2 linked regions of the Thiosulfativibrio zosterae genome follow. The protein of the gene in region 1 binds, or shares a complex with, the protein of each later gene. Links are inferred from orthologs where the notes say so. Each region holds a gene or a part of one and is shown in the gene's direction. Other genes may lie near its edges.

Evidence for each region.
Region 2: the proteins of uvrB (region 1) and uvrD are in contact, whole or in part, in a crystal structure (PDB 7EGT), measured with the Thermus thermophilus proteins. The link is inferred for Thiosulfativibrio zosterae from one-to-one orthologs. Residues at the interface, in WP_096411307.1 of Thermus thermophilus: Glu23, Leu25, Arg26, Asp27, Gly28, Glu29, Arg30, Phe31, Arg55, Glu326, Asp327, Phe328, Glu379, Ser382, Gln383, His398, Gly400, Arg401; in WP_096412145.1 of Thermus thermophilus: His654, Arg656, Phe657, Gln666, Asp668, Glu669, Lys680, Arg681, Leu682, Ser683, Lys685, Tyr686, Ala687.

What each region holds. Positions count from the first base shown.
Region 1 is NZ_AP021888.1:627,641-630,891, forward strand. Bases 288-3,210 are described here. They hold uvrB (excinuclease ABC subunit UvrB), read left to right. Parts: upstream 288-690; coding sequence 691-2,730; downstream 2,731-3,210. Other genes in these bases: THMIRH_RS02630 (pyridoxal phosphate-dependent aminotransferase), read right to left, coding at 288-541; THMIRH_RS02640 (L,D-transpeptidase Cds6 family protein), read left to right, coding at 2,836-3,210. In the rest of the region: more of THMIRH_RS02630, read right to left, coding at 1-287; more of THMIRH_RS02640, read left to right, coding at 3,211-3,251. UniProt on the Escherichia coli protein: The UvrABC repair system catalyzes the recognition and processing of DNA lesions. A damage recognition complex composed of 2 UvrA and 2 UvrB subunits scans DNA for abnormalities.
Region 2 is NZ_AP021888.1:2,304,887-2,308,125, forward strand. What follows is about bases 148-3,058. They hold uvrD (DNA helicase II), read left to right. Parts: upstream 148-456; coding sequence 457-2,661; downstream 2,662-3,058. Other genes in these bases: xthA (exodeoxyribonuclease III), read right to left, coding at 148-289; THMIRH_RS10660 (CHASE2 domain-containing protein), read left to right, coding at 2,695-3,058. Also shown: more of xthA, read right to left, coding at 1-147; more of THMIRH_RS10660, read left to right, coding at 3,059-3,239. UniProt on the Escherichia coli protein: A helicase with DNA-dependent ATPase activity. Unwinds DNA duplexes with 3'-5' polarity. Translocates on single-stranded DNA with 3'-5' polarity. Initiates unwinding more efficiently from a nicked substrate than double-stranded DNA.

The sequences.
Region 1 (3,251 bases):
AAATCGCCCCAGTCGGGTTTGAGGGGCTGTTAATCACTACCATGCGTGTTTTTGCGGTAATGGCATCACTGAGTTGTTGCGCAGTAATTTTAAAACCTTGTTCAATGCCCGCTTCAATAATCACCGGAACGCCACCGGCCAACAAAGCCATATCTGGGTAAGAAACCCAATAAGGCGCAGGAATAATAACTTCATCCCCATCGTTTAAAGCGGCTTGGCATAGGTTGTAAAAGCTTTGTTTGCCGCCTGAAGACACCAATATTTGATTCATTTCGTAATCAAGATGGTTGTCACGCTTAAACTTGGCGCGGATGGCTTCTTTGAGTTCGGGGATACCATCCACCGCGGTATAACGGGTTTGGCCAGTTTGAATGGCTTTGATACCTGCCGCTTTAATATGGTCTGGGGTATCAAAGTCAGGTTCGCCAGCACCAAGGCTGACCACATCCTTGCCTTGACGGCGCAGTTCGGCAGCTTTGGCCGTGATAACGAGGGTTAGAGAAGGCTGAACTCGATTGACGCGTTGCGATAGGCGGGACATAAACGATTTAACTCACTGAATTTTGATAAAATATTGCACATTATTCTACTCTGTTTTCTGACTAAATAAAATTCACTTATTGCCTTAATTCTGAAATAAAGGGCAAGATAAATGACAGTTATTTGAAAAACCTTCAACAAAGATCAATCATGACTAAAAAATTTCAATTAGTTTCACAGTATCAACCGGCTGGCGATCAGCCGACGGCCATCAAAGAATTGGTCGATGGGCTAGAGTCTGGCGAGGCTTTTCAAACCCTGCTAGGGGTGACGGGTTCTGGGAAAACCTTTACCGTTGCCAATGTGATTCAACAGGTGCAAAGACCAACCATTATCATGGCCCACAATAAAACTTTGGCGGCGCAACTCTATGGCGAAATGAAAGGGTTTTTTCCGCACAACGCGGTGGAATATTTTGTGTCTTATTATGATTACTATCAGCCAGAAGCCTATGTGCCAGCATCTGACACCTATATCGCCAAAGACTCGTCAGTGAATGAGCAGATAGAACAGTTGCGTTTATCGGCGACCAAAGCCTTGCTGGAGCGTGAAGATGTCATTTTGATTGCCACGGTATCGGCCATTTATGGGTTGGGTGATCCTGATCAATATCTCAAAATGATTTTGCAGATGCGTTTGGGGGATAAGGTTAAGCAGCGTGATTTATTAGCGCAACTCATCAATATGCAATATACCCGTAATGACATTGAATTATGGCGCGGCCACTTTAGAGTGCGTGGAGATGTGATCGATGTGTTTCCAGCAGAAGCTGAACAATATGCGGTGCGCATTGAATTATTTGATGACGAGGTGGAAAGCATTGCGTGGTTTGACCCTTTAACTGGCGAAGTTCTCAGTCGTCCGACTCGGGTGACCATTTACCCCAAGTCGCATTATGTAACGCCACGCGAACAGATTTTAAAAACCATTGATCAAGTGAAAGTGGATTTAAAAATTCGTTTAGAAGAATTCCGCTCCAATTTTAAGCTGGTGGAGGCGCAGCGCTTAGAAGAACGCACCAAGCTCGATATTGAAATGATGTTAGAGCTGGGCTATTGCACCGGGATTGAAAACTATTCCCGATATTTATCAGGGCGCCCAGCGGGTTCGCCACCACCAACCTTATTGGATTATTTACCTAAAAACGCCTTGATGGTAATCGATGAAAGCCATGTCACCATTCCGCAAATTGGTGGGATGTATAAAGGCGACCGTTCTCGTAAAGAAAACTTAGTCACCTATGGATTTAGATTGCCTTCGGCGATGGATAATCGACCGCTGAAATTTGATGAGTTTGAAGCCATTATGCCGCAAACCTTATTTGTATCAGCCACCCCGGGCAATTATGAAGCTGAACAAAATGCCACGATTGTTGAACAGGTCGTCCGTCCTACCGGATTGTTAGACCCAGAAATTGAGGTGCGCCCAGCCTTAACGCAGGTGGATGACTTGTTGGGCGAGGTGCGTATTCGCGCCGATAAAAACGAACGGGTTTTGGTCACCACTTTGACCAAACGCATGGCGGAAAATCTCACCGAATACCTTGAAGACCACAATGTACGGGTGCGTTATTTACATTCGGATATCGATACGGTTGAGCGTATTGAGATCATTCGAGATTTGCGCTTGGGCGAGTTTGATGTGTTGGTGGGGATTAACTTGTTGCGAGAAGGGTTGGATATTCCCGAGGTTTCTTTGGTCGCCATTTTAGATGCGGATAAGGAAGGTTTTTTGCGCTCCGAGCGTTCGCTAATTCAAACCATTGGCCGAGCTGCTCGTAATGTGCAAGGAAAAGCCATTTTATATGCTGACAAAATCACCAAGTCGATGGAGAAAGCCATCGGCGAAACCGAACGGCGCCGCGAAAAGCAAATAGCGCACAATTTAAACTTGGGTATTTCGCCACAAAGCCTCAATAAAAAGGTCACCGATATTCTCGAAAACTCGCCCTATGCGCCAAAACCAACCAGGCCTGGTCAAAATACTAAGGTGGCTGATTCAAAAGGGGATTATGAGGTTGCGCAAAAAGTGAAGAAAATGACGCCCGCGGAACTGCTGCGCGAAATCAAGCAAGCTGAGAAGCAAATGTACCAAGCGGCAAAAGATTTAGACTTTGAAAAGGCCGCCATGCTGCGTGACCAAGTAAAAACACTCAAATCAACTATGGTTGGTGTGGGTGATTTGGGTTAAAATAAGATAATTTTAAAATTTTTGGGCAAAGCCCATCTCTCAGTTGCAAGGCGTTTAATTAATATGACCCCCCTTAAAAGGATGCATAAACCGTTTGTAGTGCCCATGTTTTGCTTGGCAAGTCTATTTTCTACAGCACAGTTATTGGCGTCTGATAAGCCACTTCCAGTGAATGAAGACATCTCTACTAAGGCGGTTGAAGCGCCGAAAACCGGTGATTATCAAACCAGTTATGCAGAGGTTCTGAAATATATCAAGACCAATAATGACGCTAAGGCTTTAGATGTCTTAAGAGAAATGGCTAAAGATTATCCTGGTGATGTTCAAGTACAAAATAACCTAGCGGTGTTATTAACGCGTCAAAAAAAATATGAGCAGGCTCAGAAAATTTTTGAAACCTTGCTGACCAACAATCCAGAATATGGCGTTGTGTTTAATAACTTAAACGAGCTTTATGCGTTTCAAGCGCAAAAAGCCTACAAGCAAGTGTTTGCCGATTCCCCTTTAGTGCGCCCTAAGGG
Region 2 (3,239 bases), 1.7 Mb from region 1 along the record:
CGCCAATAATCATGCGCTTTTGCGCGATGTCGTCATCGGACTTCCAACCCTTTTGCTCAGCAATCAATTTCACGGTATTTTTGTACAACAAGGCCACCCCATAATGGGTTTTTTGGCCGATATAAATCGCCTCGTAGCCCATGGCCTGCAAGGCCTCTAAAGGAAACTCGTGGTCTTGCACTTTGGTTTCTTGCAGTCCAATCACATCGGGCGCTTGGGTCGCAATGAGCGCTTCGAGTTGATGCAAGCGCATCCGAATGCTGTTGACATTAAAAGAAACAATTTTCATTTATCAAACCTCTCAACATTTTTAATGCGGAGAATTATAACGAATTTAACACTTTAGCCGGCAATAAAAACCCAGTAAACCAGTCAATTTTAACCAGGCCTGGTCATTTTTAGCCTAATTTTGGCCTCAAAAGCTATAATGATTAGATTCAAATAAAGGCTTTCCCCATGGACGACATTTCTCACATTATCGACACCCTCAACGATGCACAGCGTGATGCGGTGACCACCGAAGATCAGCATGCTTTAATTTTAGCGGGCGCGGGCAGCGGCAAAACCAAAGTGCTGGTGCATCGCATTGCGTGGTTGACGCAAGTCATGGGGTTTTCGTCTTACAATATTTTGGCGGTCACCTTTACCAATAAGGCCGCCGCTGAGATGCGTGGCCGTATTGAAGCCTTGGTTGGCAACCAATCACAAGGACTCACCATGGGCACCTTTCACGGCATTGCTTATCGTTTATTGCGCCAGCATTTTCAAGAAGCCGGTTTGCCGCAAAGTTTTCAAATTCTCGATTCCGACGACCAAAAACGCGTCATTAAACGCCTGCTCAAAACCATGGAGCTGGATGAGCAACAATGGCCGCATCGCCAAGTGCAAGCCTTTATCAATGGTGAAAAAGAAGAAGGTCGTCGCCCCCAGCACATTGACCCAGGCCATAATCCGTTTGTGAAGCGCATGGTGCAAATTTACCAAGCCTATGAAGCACAATGTAAAAAGGCAGGCCTGGTGGATTTTGCCGAATTGTTATTGCGTGCGCACGAGCTTTGGCTTAAACATCCGCATTTGCTGGCGCATTACCAAAGTCGCTTTCGTCATATTTTGGTAGACGAGTTTCAAGATACCAACACCTTGCAATATGCTTGGTTGCGCGTGCTGGCAGGTGCGACGGGCAAATTATTTATTGTGGGGGATGACGACCAATCCATTTACGGCTGGCGCGGTGCCAAAATTGAAAACATTCGCCAATTCTCACAAGACTTCGCCAATGTTAAAACTGTGCGTTTAGAACAAAACTACCGCTCAACCGGCACCATTCTTAAAGCTGCCAATGCCCTGATTGCCCACAACCAAGAACGCATGGGCAAAACGCTCTGGTCGGCGGGTGATGACGGCAATCCGATTAAAATTTACGAAGCCTTTAACGACCTCGACGAAGCGCAATATGTCTGTAACCAAGTCAACCAATGGGTTAAAGAAGGCGGCGAGCGCAGTGATGCGGCGGTGCTGTATCGTTCTAACGCCCAATCTCGTTTGATTGAACAAGCCCTATTGCAGGCCAAGATTCCCTATCGGGTGTACGGCGGCCTGCGCTTTTACGACCGTGCCGAAGTTAAAGATGTTTTGGCTTACTTGCGCCTGATACTCAACCGCCAAGACGATGCCGCCTTTGAACGCATTTACAATCATCCGCCGCGCGGCATCGGCGCCAAAACCGCCGACATGATTCGTGACATTGCCAAAATGGAAGGTGTGTCGTTATGGAATGCGATGGAATCTTTGCTCGAACAAGGCCTCACCGCGCGAGCACAAACCTCTCTAATGAGCTTTAAAACGCTGATTGAAAGCCTCGAAGAAAGTGGCGAAGGTCAAGAACTTAAAGACCAAACGATGCAAGTCATTTCAAGGTCTGGCCTGCAACTGCACTTTGAAAAAGACACCTCAGAACAAGGCCAGAGCCGCTTAGAAAACTTAGACGAATTGATTAACGCCACCAGTGTTTTCAAAACGCCACAAAGTGCCATCGAAGATTCGCTGGGCGATGTGGCTTATGCATCGCCTTTGGCAGAATTTTTAGCGCAAGCGGCACTGGAAGCGGGCGAACAACAAGCCGACAAATGGGAATCGTGCGTGCAACTCATGACACTGCATTCTGCCAAAGGCTTGGAGTTTCCGTTAGTCTTTATGGTGGGGGTTGAAGAAGGCTTGTTCCCCTCGCAACAATCGACCGATGATGCTTACAAACTCGAAGAAGAACGCCGTTTGGCTTATGTGGGCATCACGCGTGCCGAGAAACAATTGATGATCACTTTTGCCAATCGCCGCCGAATGCATGGCTCAGAGTTTTACCCGCAACCGTCACGCTTTATTAAAGAAATTCCAAATGATTGCGTGGACTTTGTGCGCCTAACAGGCTCCGCACGCCCTTCAAGCGGCGGACAAACCTCGGGTTGGAATGAAACCAAATTGAATGATGCTTTAGCGCAACAAACTGGCTTTGCCTTAGGTGATCGGGTGTTTCATCAAAAATTTGGGGAAGGCACGGTATTGGCCACCGAAGGTGCGGGCGAACACGCCCGCATTCAAGTCAATTTTAAAGCGGCTGGCAGTAAATGGCTGGTGGTTGGTTTTGCCAAACTCGAGCGCCTTTAACGCCTTTATTGCTTTAAAACTTAAGGATAAACGATGAAACTCAGCAAACAACAACGCAAATATCTGCATGGCTCCCTGCTTGCATTGCTGGCGTTTGTCATCACCTCAGGTTTATTTTTAAGTGGCGGCTTGAAGAAAATGGAGTGGCAGGTCGACGACCTTAAAAGCCAACTCTTGCGCAGTGAACTGCATGCTGACAAGAATGTGGTCATTTTATTGGTGGATGAAGCCTCCTTGGCAACCCTTGACCCACTGGTTGGTCGCTGGCCTTGGCCGCGCTCGGTTTGGGCAGATGTACTTGAATTTATGAGCATGGGCGGCGCACAAGGGGTGGCATTCGATATTCTATTTACCGAACGTGCGCTGGATGCCGACAAACAGCATTCTGAGCATGACCTAGCGTTTGTGGATGCGACTGCACAAAGTGGCATCGCAACCCATGCCATGCAATTATTACACGACCCTTCTAACCCTAATCCCAATAAACCCTTACCAGAATTATTCCACGACAAGTTTGCCTTGCCAGATACGCAAGGCTTACAAACCAGTGCCAATAACACCTATTACATTTCATTTAA